DNA from 4 places in the Pseudomonas syringae pv. coryli str. NCPPB 4273 genome. Region 1 is predicted to be linked to each of the others. Evidence: predicted binding sites of a transcription regulator. Region 1 holds the regulator's gene; each other region holds the start of a gene.

What was found. The regulator FliA, encoded in region 1, starts transcription of late flagellar genes. The targets are predictions, from matches to a motif close to CTAAAGTTTNNNNNNNNNNNGCCGNTAA.
Region 2: flgM (flagellar biosynthesis anti-sigma factor FlgM) is a predicted target of FliA. The motif match lies at 1,593-1,620, and genes of this name have one in related genera.
Region 3: P406_RS30480 (methyl-accepting chemotaxis protein) is a predicted target of FliA. The motif match lies at 1,756-1,783, and genes of this name have one in related genera.
Region 4: P406_RS09150 (methyl-accepting chemotaxis protein) is a predicted target of FliA. The motif match lies at 1,903-1,930, and genes of this name have one in related genera.

What each region holds. Positions count from the first base shown of each region.
Region 1 is NZ_AWQP01000015.1:8,797-12,005, reverse strand. Features, by position in the region: gene P406_RS07635 (protein phosphatase CheZ) at 1-249, opposite strand, end outside; gene P406_RS07630 (chemotaxis response regulator CheY) at 269-643, opposite strand; gene fliA (RNA polymerase sigma factor FliA) at 900-1,640, opposite strand; gene fleN (flagellar synthesis regulator FleN) at 1,637-2,470, opposite strand; gene flhF (flagellar biosynthesis GTPase FlhF) at 2,586-3,209, opposite strand, start outside.
Region 2 is NZ_AWQP01000059.1:14,536-17,744, reverse strand. Features, by position in the region: gene P406_RS21750 (chemotaxis protein CheV) at 1-661, opposite strand, end outside; gene flgA (flagellar basal body P-ring formation chaperone FlgA) at 739-1,497, shown strand; gene flgM (flagellar biosynthesis anti-sigma factor FlgM) at 1,659-1,973, shown strand; gene P406_RS21735 (flagella synthesis protein FlgN) at 2,023-2,490, shown strand; gene P406_RS21730 (flagellar brake protein) at 2,573-3,209, shown strand, end outside.
Region 3 is NZ_AWQP01000016.1:45,305-48,513, forward strand. Features, by position in the region: gene P406_RS30480 (methyl-accepting chemotaxis protein) at 1-1,665, opposite strand, end outside; gene P406_RS07890 (DUF1206 domain-containing protein) at 1,873-2,709, opposite strand; gene P406_RS07895 (SMP-30/gluconolactonase/LRE family protein) at 2,818-3,209, opposite strand, start outside.
Region 4 is NZ_AWQP01000018.1:61,934-65,142, reverse strand. Features, by position in the region: gene P406_RS09155 (aldo/keto reductase) at 1-90, opposite strand, end outside; gene P406_RS09150 (methyl-accepting chemotaxis protein) at 197-1,828, opposite strand; gene P406_RS09145 (TetR/AcrR family transcriptional regulator) at 2,180-2,788, opposite strand; gene P406_RS09140 (PAS domain-containing hybrid sensor histidine kinase/response regulator) at 2,894-3,209, opposite strand, start outside.

The sequences.
Region 1 (3,209 bases):
ATCCGTGATCTGCGACACTTCCTCGGCTTGAGGCATGTGCGGATCGATGTGAAAGTTTACGATTGCACTGTGCAGCTCACGAGTCAGCTTGCCCACTTCCTGATAAAGGCCGCGGTCGCGTGTCTGATTGAGTTCGTGGATCAGTTGCACAGCGTCACCGAAACGACCCTTTTCAAGGCTGGTGACAAGTTCCTGCGCGTGTCTTTTTAAGGTCGACTCAAAGTCGGCCATCGAATCATTGTTATCCATAGCGCCCTCGCGGCTTGCATCAGCTATTGACGCGTTCAAAGATCTTGTCGATCTTGTCTTTCAGGGCTTGGGCAGTGAATGGCTTGACTACATAGCCGTTCACCCCAGCCTGGGCAGCTTCAATGATCTGCTCACGCTTGGCTTCGGCAGTGACCATCAGCACGGGAAGGCTCTTGAGGCGTTCGTCCTTGCGGACTTCGCGCAGCAGATCGATACCGGACATGCCAGGCATGTTCCAGTCCGTCACCAGAAAGTCAAAGGCACCGCTCTGCAGCATCGGCAATGCGGTCAGACCATCATCCGCTTCCGATGTGTTGGTAAACCCCAGATCACGCAAAAGGTTCTTGATGATCCGCCGCATCGTTGAGAAGTCATCAACGATGAGGATTTTCATGTTCTTGTCCAATTCGACCTCCAAGCAGTCTTTAACGCGTTCAGCACCTGAACACGCTGTTCACTCAATACTGGCACAGCACACCCCCGGCTGTACGAAACGACGACGGGCTTGGCACAACAACAGGCAAGGACCTGAGAAACAAGCCCATCGAGGCAATGCCTGACAGGCTTCTGACGGGTCGATCCTGTTACCACGTAACGCTCTGCACAGCCGGCTTGCAGTCAACATGCGGCCAAAGACCGCACATTGCCTGTCAACGCGCTCGCCACTCCCCCAAACGCCCTCGCAAACGAGCTGCGCACTGGCTGTGTAACTGACTGACCCGAGATTCGCTGACCCCAAGAACCTCTCCGATTTCCTTGAGGTTCAGCTCTTCGTCGTAGTACAGCGCCAACACCAGACGCTCGCGCTCTGGCAGATTGGCAATTGCATCGGCCAACGCAGCCTGGAAGCGCTCGTCTTCCAGGTCGCGCGACGGCTCAAGCGATCCGCTTGCGCCATCCTCGTGCAGCCCTTCATGATCGCCGTCCTGCAGCAGGTCGTCGAAACTGAAGAGGCGGCTGCCCAAGGTGTCATTCAAAATCCCGTAGTAATCATCGAGACTCAACTGGAGTTCGGCCGCAACCTCGTGATCTTTAGCGTCACGGCCGGTTTTAGCTTCAATTGCCCGAATTGCGTCACTGACCATGCGCGTATTGCGGTGTACCGAGCGTGGCGCCCAGTCACCCTTGCGCACTTCATCGAGCATCGCACCACGGATGCGAATGCCGGCGTAGGTCTCGAAACTCGCACCCTTGGTGGAATCATACTTGGTGGAGACTTCAAGCAGGCCGATCATGCCGGCCTGGATCAGATCCTCGACCTGCACACTGGCCGGCAAGCGCGCCAGCAGATGATAAGCGATACGCTTGACCAATGGCGCATAGCGCTCGATCAACTCATATTGTGAATTACGGGACGCCTTGCTGTACATCTGGTAGCCGCTCGCAGTCATTGCACAGGCCCTGCACTGGTCTGGTGAACGAGTCGCTCAACGAAGAACTCGAGATGACCCCGCGGATTGGCTGGCAACGGCCAAGTATCAACCTTCTGGGCAATGGCCTTGAAAGCCAGAGCACATTTGGAACGCGGGAATGCTTCGTAAACGGCGCGCTGTTTCTGTACAGCCTTGCGTACGCACTCGTCGTACGGCACGGCGCCTACATACTGCAGCGCAACATCGAGAAAACGATCCGTCACTTTGGTCAGTTTGGCGAACAAGTTGCGCCCTTCCTGCGGGCTCTGAGCCATGTTGGCCAGTACCCGGAAGCGGTTCATGCCGTAATCGCGGTTAAGCAGTTTGATCAGGGCGTAGGCATCGGTGATCGACGTGGGTTCATCGCACACCACCAGCAGCACTTCCTGAGCGGCGCGCACGAAGCTGACCACCGACTCGCCGATACCGGCGGCCGTGTCGATCACCAGCACATCGAGGTTGTCGCCAATCTCGCTGAACGCCTGGATCAGGCCGGCATGCTGGGCGGGCGACAGATGCACCATGCTCTGGGTGCCGGAAGCAGCGGGTACGATTCGAACCCCGCCCGGCCCCTGCAACAGCACGTCGCGCAACTCACAACGCCCCTCGATGACATCGGCAAGTGTGCGCTTGGGCGTTAACCCGAGCAGCACGTCGACATTGGCCAGACCCAGATCGGCGTCCAGCAGCATGACGCGACGGCCAAGCTCGGCGAGGGCCAGTGAAAGGTTCACTGACACGTTAGTCTTACCGACGCCACCTTTGCCACCGGTCACCGCGATAACCTGTACGGGATGCATGCTGCCCATGTTATTTCTTTACCTTGTCTTGCGTAGACCGAAACCACATCGAGGGCTGCACGTGCGCAAATGAACACTGCATGGCAGACCGTTGACGCAGGGACATTCCAATAATATCCATCACTTAACCCACTCTCTTGCCAGGGGTGTGATAGAGGTCAGCAAACATATCAGCCATTGCTTCCTCGCTAGGCTCGTCCTGCATCTGCACACTCACCGCGCGGCTTACCAGCTGATGACGACGCGGAATATGCAGGTCATCAGGAATGCGTGGTCCGTCCGTGAGGTAGGCCACAGGTAATTCGTGACTGATCGCCAGGCTCAGGACTTCACCGAGGCTGGCCGTTTCATCAAGCTTGGTCAGAATGCATCCGGCCAGGCCACAACGTTTGTAACTGTGATACGCGGCTGTCAGCACCTGCTTCTGGCTGGTGGTGGCCAGTACCAGATAGTTGCGTGACTTGATGCCGCGACCCGCGAGGCTTTCCAGCTGCATGCGCAGCGCAGGATCACTGGCCTGCAGCCCGGCGGTGTCAATCAGCACCACACGCTTACGCAGCAGCGGTTCCAGCGCCTGAACCAGAGACTGGCCAGGATCGATATGGGTGACCGGTACGTTGAGGATGCGCCCAAGGGTCTTGAGCTGCTCCTGCGCGCCGATGCGGAAACTGTCCATGCTGACCAGTGCGATATTCTGCGGGCCGTACTTCAGCACGTAACGTGCTGCCAGTTTGGCCAGGGTGGTGGT
Region 2 (3,209 bases), on a different contig from region 1:
TCTTGAGCAGGTAATCCAGCGCCTGACGACCATCGTTGAGCGCTACGACTTCCACCCCGACGGTTTCCAGGCAGCGACTCACCTGCTTGCGGGCCACCGAAGAGTCGTCGACCGTCAGCACGCGCAGGGAGACAGCCTTGTGCTGAACCTCGGCGTCAATGACACCGACCGAGATCTCTTCGGACACTGGCGCGACTTCGGCGAGAATTTTCTCGACGTCGATGATTTCCACCAGCTGGTTATCAACCCGGGTAACGGCGGTCAGGTAATGATCGCGTCCGGTGCCCTTGGGTGGTGGATGAATCTCTTCCCAGTTCATGTTGACGATGCGTTCGACAGAATGCACCAGAAAGCCCTGAACCTTGGTGTTGTACTCGGTAATGATGACGAAGGAATTAACCAGCGAAATCATCCCCGTGGAACCTGTCGCCATTGCCAGATCCATGATCGGGATCGTGCCGCCACGAATATTGGCCACGCCCCGAACGATCTTGCTCGATTTGGGCATGATGGTGAGTTTCGGGCATTGCAGTACTTCTTTTACCTTGAAGACGTTGATCCCATAGAGCTGCTTGCCGTCGAGACGGAACAAGAGCAGCTCCAGGCGATTCTGACCCACCAGCTGAGTTCGCTGGTTTACCGAATCCATTACACCTGCCATGCCGAACCCCCTTACAAAATGACCGCCGCCCAGACACCAGATCAACAAGCGGCACGGGCTTTGCTATTTATTACTTCATGAACGCAAAGACGACAATTTCTCGACACCTCGCATTAGAAACCCGCAGGCTTCTGTGCGCAATCGCCCTGCTGTGCCTTTCCAGCACGGTGACCCTCGCTCGTGCCGAGAATTTCACACTGCCTGAGCAGCTTATCGGCGTCACCCAAGGGTTTCTTGAGTTCACAGTAGAAGACTATTTGGCAACCAACCAGATTGACGGGCGTCATGAGATACAGGTCAAGCAACTCGACCCGCGTTTAAGGATGGGTGCCTGCGACAAGGATTTGACAGCCACACTGGAAAGTCCGCGCCCGGTTGGCCGGGTTACCGTGCGGGTGCGCTGCGAAGGTTCTTCGCCCTGGACGGTGTTTGTGCCCGCCCAGGTCCTGCTGTATCGCAACGTCGTTACCGTGATGCGCCCGCTCAAGCGTGACGCGATCGTCACCGAAGAAGACGTCGCGATGCGCGAGCGGGATGTCAGCAGCCTGGGTCAGGGTTTCCTGGCGTCGCTGGATCAGGCGGTCGGTCAGAAGGTTGTCCGACAGATGGTCATCGACCAGGTCATTACCCCGGTGGCGCTTGAGCAGCCACAAATGGTTCACAAGGGCGATCAGGTGGTGATCATCGCTCGCAGCGGCTCGCTGGCGGTGCGCATGCCCGGCGAAGCGATGTCCGATGGAGGCTTCAACGAACAGATACGGGTGAAAAACCTCAATTCCCAGCGGGTGATCAAAGCAAGTGTCACCGGCCCAGGGCAGGTGGAAGTCGCTATGTAGTGCATTGATGGTGGCGCGAAGGGTGTGTTTTTTTTAGACTGCGGGGAATGCCCGACGGCAAATGTCGTCTATTGGGAAGCTTTCTCACAATCAGCCTAAAGTTTGATGGGGGTTGGCCGAAAACAAGGCAAGCGTCCAAACACCCAGAGGTTTTTTCAATCATGGTCATAGATTTCAGTCGCCTTAACAACTCACAGTCTGTTGCCGGTGCTTCACGCACCAGCGCCAGTAAAGACACCGCCAAAACCGATGCCCCAGCCCCTGCCGTCACCGCAGGTGTCAAAAGCACCGGGGAAACTTTTTCCTTGAGCAGTGAGGCTCAACAGTTGCAAAAAATCACGGACAAGCTGACCGATCTGCCAACCGTCAACAGTGCTCGCGTTGCCGAGCTCAAACAGGCCATCGCCGACGGTAGTTACACAGTGGACAGCAACCGTGTCGCCAGCAAACTGTTGAATTTCGAAACCCAACGCTAAGCGAAGGCTGGCGCTGGATATTCTGGACGCTTAAAAACCAGAGCATGCGATGCAAGACACTACTTTGCTGCAGATGATCACTGACGACATGGTTTCGGCCCGACAGCTTCTAGAGTTGTTGCAGGCCGAATCACTGATTCTTCACGGCCGCGACATGGGCGAGATGGAGCAGGTGCTGGCGCAGAAACAGGCGCTGGTCATTCTTCTCGACCAGCACGGTCGCAAACGTAGCCAGGTGCTTGCGGGCATGGGGCTGCCAGCCAATCGCAGTGGTCTCCAGCAATTGGCCAGCCAGTCGGATATCGGTGAGCAATTGCTGCTGGCCGCCGACGAACTGAATACGTTGATCAATGAATGCCAGACGCTCAACGAGCGCAATGGTAGTCTGATCCAGATGCAACAGGTCAGTACCGCTCACCAGCTTCGCATCTTGAACGGTGGCGATACGCCTACACTCTATGACAGTCGCGGGTCGACTGCGCTTAGAGCAAAACCACGCCCTCTGAGTCAGGCGTAACTTCCTGTATCAAGGTATCGTGTATAGTGGCAGAATGCCTGCTGTTGCGTTGCCGTAGTATTTTGCCTGGAGATTCAAGAACGTGAATGGCTCAAGCGCGGACGATGCTCCGCAGCCCCCGAAGGTTCTCAATACACCTTTGGAAATTGCCGCTAACCTGCGGCTGCTACTCGAGAGTCATGATCCTCTGATCATTACCTTTCATGAGCGTCCCCAGCGCTTTCAGAGTTATCTGCTTGAAGTCGACCGTGACAACAACGTCATGGCCCTCGACGAAATGATCCCCCGCGATGGCGAACGTTTTCTGAGCAACGGCGAATCCTTCCGTGTCGAAGGCTTTCACGACGGCGTGCGGATTGCCTGGGAAAGTACTGCGCAGATGGACATCCTCAGCACCGACGGTCAACGCATGTACCGCGGCCCGATGCCTGAGGAAGTGGTCTATCACCAGCGGCGCAACGCATTTCGTGCCGCGCTGAAGCTGGCACAACTGGTCGACGTCGAAATTGGCGGTGACCGCCTGAAATTCACGCTGGCCGGCAAGCTGCTGGACATTTCTGCCACCGGTTGCAAGTTGCGCTTCGAGGGCGACGTGTCTGATCGCATGCAATTGGGCCAGGTATACGAGCGTTTCGTTGCCAAGCTGCCTTTCGGTGCCATGACAGCGCCTGTCGAGTTGCGCCATCTGCATTTCGAAGAACGATTCAACACCACCTTTG
Region 3 (3,209 bases), on a different contig from region 1:
CTGCATCTGGCCGATCATTTCCTGGATTTCGCTGGTGGAGGTCTGAGTTCGACTGGCCAGCGAGCGCACCTCATCGGCCACCACCGCAAACCCCCTGCCCTGCTCGCCAGCCCGCGCCGCTTCGATGGCGGCGTTGAGCGCCAGCAGGTTGGTCTGTTCGGCAATGGTGCGAATGGCGTCGACGATGCCGTCGATGTTCTGCCCGTATTTCTGTAACTCGTCGGTCACCGCAGATGCCTTGTTGACCTGTTCAGCCTGCTGGCGAATGTTGACGATGGTTTCAGCCACGCGCTTTTGCACTTTCCCGGTCAGCTCACTGGTGCTGTCCACCGCACCGCGTGTGTCCTGAGCCCGACGGGCGACTTCCTCGACCGTGCTTTCCATTTCATTCATGGCTGACGCGGCAGAGTTGAGACGATCCTTCTGCTCGTCGACCACGCGGGTAGTCTGCTCACTGATCTGCGCGTTCTGGCTGGCGGTCAGCGCCAGGGCATCGGCCGACCCGATCAGCTGGCGAAACGTCTGTTGCAACGACTGGGTGAATTCATTGAGATAACCACCCAGCTCACCAAACTCATCGCGGCGGCTGACGTCGAAACGTACCCGCATGTCGCCACTGGTGAGCGTCTTCAAAACCTCGCGAAACGCAGCCAGAGGGCGACGCAGGCTGAAGGCGACCCATGTGCCGATGATCGCTGCCGCCATGACGGCCAGCAGGCAGGCGATCAGCAACAGGCTGAGGCTTGTGGCAATGGTCGAGTCCGCCCCGGCCTTGGCCTCGTTGGCCACCGCCAGTGACTGATTGCCGAACTCGCCAATCTTGCCCAGCGTTGCCTGAAGACGGGTTTCCGCTGCCTGGCGCTGTTTGTCGACCTGCTCGGCGAGTGCCGCTTCCTGCCTGTAGGCCTGATAAACGCCGTCGCTGCCGGTCAGATCGTTAAGCAGGCGGTTGACCATCACGCCGGCAATCCGGCCAGCACGCGGGTCGGCTGCGATGAGCTCCCGTGTGCGGGTGCTGATCACCTCATCCTGCAGGTTGAGCACGCGCTGCAAGGTCTGAATATTCGGTGTGGCGGCATGGGCAGCCAGACCTTCGTAGGATTTGCCGACATCCAGTAACAGCTTTTCCCCCGCTGCCACCGTCTCGGCGGAGCCGGCGTTGCGCTCGCGGGCAATATAGTCACGAAGATAACCGGTCAGTTGCGCGCCCTGACTGCTGCTGTAGCCCTGTAACACTCGACTCTGAAGTGCCTGCAGAACGTGCTGTCGATGGCTGGCGATCAGGGTCTGCGCCTGCTCGGCATAAGCAGCACTCAGTTGGCGTTGCTGGTTCAGGTTGTCGCGCAGTTCGGCACGATCGCCAATATAGGCAGGCGTGCTGTCAAGCAGCTGATTGAATCGGGTCATGCTGTCGTTGAAGGGCTGTTTGCCATCGTCGATCTGTTTGGGATCAGTGCTGACCAGAATCCCGAGCAATGCCTGGTTGGCGCGCAGCACATGCACGTAAAGCTCGCTCGCCGCCCTGCTCAACGGTGCGGACTGCCCTGTAATGACGCTGATCCGATCACTTATGGAATGGGTGCTTTGATAGCTGATACCTGCCATGGCGAGCAGCAGTACCACCAGCACAGCAAATCCACCGATCACTCGCTGAAGAATGGTCATGGCTATCCTCTTTTATTTTTATTGCGCTGAATCTGATCCGGGCCCGCGTGGAGAACGTCAGTCCGGAAAATGATCGCAACGCTAAAGAGAATGTCGGCCGCGCCAAGGGTGACTTGAGACGTAGATCACATTATTTTTACTGGCAGGCGCCACTAAAGGACTGCCTGACCTGAGACGTCACGCAGTCCTCTGCCAGAATACGGGCGATCAGCGGAAATGACGCGCCACAGCCTCCGGCGCATCAGGCACGTCCATATTGATCCGGCGCCAGGCCGCCTGGGCGAAGCTGTACACCGAAAACGCGATCAGCCCAAGTGCCACGATCAGCAATACCAAGCCGCCTGCGGGCAAATCCTGCAAACCGTTGAGCGCATCTTTCATGCCAGGCGGGTGCATGGCCTGATAACTGGAGCCGCTGACCGCCAGTAACACGGCAATTTCAATGAACGCCACGCCGCGGGCTATCAGGCCGAAGCGCGAGACAGGACGCACGTATTTCATGACGTCTTCGTCGGCCTCGAAATACTTCTCGAAGGACGCCTTGTAGCCCTTGATTATGTGCACAATGCCCACCCCCAAGGGCACCAGGGCGACCACATAGACCAGCAGATTGGAATGATCCCAGGACAGAATGGCCGCCAGCAGGTCCTTGGCCTGACCACCGTCCGATGAGCCGCCGGAGCTCTTCAGCCCACTGACCAGCAGGCCCAGGGCAAAGAACGCCAGTGCGCCGTACGTAAAGCCGCCCACCAACAGACCGCCGCGAATCACCAACCCCTTGAATTCGCGGCCATGGTGGTCAACGTCCCGGGTAGCCTGCAAGACACGCCATGCCGCGAACGCCAGCAGGCCGACGATCACCACCCCGACCAGAACACCGCCGAAAGGCTGGCTCAACAGCGCCTCAAGACTGCTGTGGCTGTCGGCCGGCTGCGAGGAGCCCTGCGCCGCCAGTACCGCGAACAGACCGATAATCAGATAAACAACACCACGGGCGGCATAACCGCCTCGTGCAAGTAGAACAAGGCCGCGTTGCGCCGACATAAATAACTATCCCTGAAAGTAATTACAGGAACAGACCGGGCACGGCCCGAGGGGTTCGACCCGATTGACGACGCGTCGTATCATGCGCCGTCATCGGGTCACGCGCCGTCAGGCAAACGTAGCACCGCGCGCGTTCACGAACACCGAATAAAGCGAATGGCTGCTGGCCATGAACAGCCTATTGCCCTCTCGCCCGCCGAAGCAGATGTTGGCGCAGCGTTCGGGCAGGCTGATGTGGCCGATGGCCTTGCCTTGAGGGTTGAACACTCGCACGCCGTCGAGTTTCTCCATATCCGCTTTGGGATCACCGTTACCGCCCCAGCCGCACCACAGATTGCCGCTCTCGTCGCACTTGATGCCGTCTATCGCCGCGTAGTCCAGGCCTTCGATAAGCTTGCGCCGCTCGCCCAGCGTGCCGTCTTCCTTGACCGCTATAGCCCAGATAAGGCCATTGGGTCTGGCCCGCCCTTCGACCACATACAAGGTTTTCTCGTCCGGCG
Region 4 (3,209 bases), on a different contig from region 1:
TGCCGAGCGCTGATGCCCTTTTTCACCCATGTGCCAGGTGCCCTGACCCAGCACTGGTACGGTTCTGCCTGCCAGTTCCAGTGTGCGCATGTGACCCCCTGCAATTTAATAAGCAACTAATGAGCGGTTGAATAAGCAGGTCTCAGGCAACAAGAGGCGCACGAGGTTCCGTGCGCCCGCCCATCGCCATGCACATTTAAACCCGGAACTGCTTCAGCAAGGTGTTCAACTCTTCGCTCAACCCACGCAGGTGCAGACTGGCCGAAGTCGATTGTTCGGCGGCCAGTGCGGTGCTCTGGGAAAGTTGCGCGGCCTGGGTGACGTTCTGGTTGATGTCATCCACCACGTGCGTCTGCTGCAGAGTGGCACTGGCGATGGAGGCGTTCAGGCTGTTGAGGTTGCGCAGCGCCTGACTGATGGAGGTCAGGCTCTGGCCGGCCTGATTGGCCTGCTCGATGGTCAGTTGCGAGGAGCGGCTGCTGTCGCCGATCACCCTGACCGCGGCATCGGAATGCTTTTGCAGGCGTTCGATCATTGACTGGATCTCTGCGGTCGACTTCTGCGTACGCTGGGCCAGCAGGCGCACCTCGTCGGCTACAACGGCAAAGCCGCGGCCTTGTTCGCCGGCCCGCGCTGCTTCGATGGCGGCGTTCAGCGCCAGCAGGTTGGTCTGCTCGGCAATCGAACTGATCACTTCCAGTACGCTGCCGATCTGCGTGCTCTCGCTGGCCAGACTCTGCATCACTTCCACGGCCTGACCGATGGTGCTCGAGAGGTGTTCGATCTGGCGCAGGCTGTTATCGATATTGATTTGACCCTGCTGCGCCTGCGACTCGGCATCGCGCATTTCGCTGGCGGCATGTTCAGCGTTTTTGGCCACGTCCTGCACGCCGTAGGTCACTTCGTTGACCGCGGTGGCTACCAGGTCCATCTGCTGCGACTGCTTCTCGCTGCGGCTCTGCGCCTGTTCGGCATCGCTGCCCAGATCAGTCGAGGCCTGGCCCAGCGCCACGGCCGAGTGCTGCAACTGACCGACGACATTGCGCAGCTTGGCGACAAAGGCATTGAAGTGCGTACCCAGCTCGGTGATTTCATCCCGGCCATGGGTTTCCAGCGTGCGGGTCAGATCACTCTCGCCACTGGCAATGCTGGCCATCGCACCGACCGCCGCTCTGAGCGGACGCACGATACTGCGCACGATCGTGACCAGCAGCAAGACCATGATCAGCACGATGCCGGCGATGAACATCCCGGCGTTCCACAGTTGGGTCTTGAACTCGGCCGCGACGTCATCGACGTATACGCCGGACCCCAGAATCCAGCCCCATGGCTGAAACAGCTGCACGTAGGAAGTCTTTTTCACCGGCTCGCTGGCACCGGGCTTGGGCCAGCGATAATTCACCATCCCGGCACCCTTGGCTTTGACCAGCGTGACCATTTCGTTGAACACCGCAAAACCGTCCGGGTCCTTGATGGTCGACAGATCCTGGCCTTCGAGCTTGGGGTTGGTGGGGTGCATGATCATCACCGGGCGCAGGTCGTTGATCCAGAAGTAGTCGCTCTGGCTGTAACGCAGGCTCTTTATCTCTTTCAAGGCCTGCTGTTGCGCAGCCTCGCGGGTCATGCCGCCTGCGGCTTCAAGCCCCTGATAAAACGAGAGGATGCCGCTGGCGGTCTGCACCACATGCATGGTTTTCTCGGCCTTGGCCTGGTACAGGTCGTTATGCAGCTGCCTGAGCAGCGTCGCCGAGAGGACGAAGAGCATCAGCACTGAAACGACAAGAATCAGCCACAGACGGAGACTGATGGACAAACTGCGCATACCCATGATCGGCTTCCCTTGCATTATTTTTCTTCTGATCACCCCGATCCGCACAGCGCGCGATTCGGGGTCTTTCAAGCATCTCGGCGGGTCATGATCAAACATGAGCGGTCGGTCACACTTTTTAACGGCGTACGCCGGTATGGCGAAAGGCTTACAGCAACAGGCGCAATTGGCTCTATCGACGGACCCTCAGGGAATGTAGGATCCAATTCAACAGCTGCAGCGAAGGAACGCCGCAGTGATCAGGGAGGATCGACCATTGCCAGGAGGCTACTGACAGGATGTCGGAATGGTCATGTTGCAAAACCACCCGCTTCGGCGGGTTTTTTGCGTCTGCAGCAAAGCAGGGTGGGTTCAGCGGTCCGGCTCGCAGCCCTTGAGCACCAGCCTGAGGATGGTCCGGGTTGCCGCCTCGTAATCGGCGTCCTGCAGTTTTGCCTTGCCGGTGACCGTTGCGATCTGCCAGTCGAAATCGGCGTAGGTCTGGGTCGCCGCCCAGATGGTGAACATCAGGTGGTGAGGATCGAGCGGGGCGATCTGTCCGCTGTCGATCCAGGCCTGGATGCATTCGATGTTGTGCCGTGCCTGGCCATTGAGCTGTTCGATCTGCTGCGCTGTCAGGTGCGGGGCGCCATGCATGATTTCGCTGGCGAACACTTTCGAGGCGAAGGGCAGGTCGCGGGAAATCTGGATTTTCGAACGGATATAGCGGCTGAGGACTTCGGCAGGTACTCCTTCCGGGTTGAAAGGCGTCGACGCACGCAAAATGGGCTCGATGATGCTTTCCAGCACCTCGCGATAGAGGTTTTCCTTGGATTTGAAGTAGTAATAGACGTTGGGCTTGGGCACACCGGCCTTGGCCGCGATATCGCTGGTCTTGCTGGCGGCGAAGCCCTTGTCGGCGAATTCCTCGCTGGCAGCGCGCAGGATGAGTTCTTTGTTGCGCTCGCGGATACTGCTCATGACCCGGTTATTCCCTTGCCTGCATGGCGGTCGCGCATGTTAGCACCGGGTTTGCGCAGCGCTCAATGTTGACGGCCCGGGGCAGGGTTGCAGCGGGCCGTCTACTCAGGCGCTCATCAGTTCCTGGACTCTGGCGGCCAACGCTTCAATCGCAAACGGCTTGGTCAGTACGCGCATTCCTGGCCCGAGCTGTTCGTCACCGATGGCGGCGTTTTCCGCGTAGCCGGTGATGAACAGGGTCTTCAGATGCGGGCGGACCTCGCGTCCGGCATCGGCCATTTGTCGTCCGTTCATGCCGCCCGGCAAACCCACGTCAGTGATGAGCAGATCGATATGCACATCCGAACGCAGCAGCTTGAGGCCGGCCAGGCTGTCGGCGGCTTCGATCAGCGTATAGCCCAGGTCGCCGAGGGCATCGGTG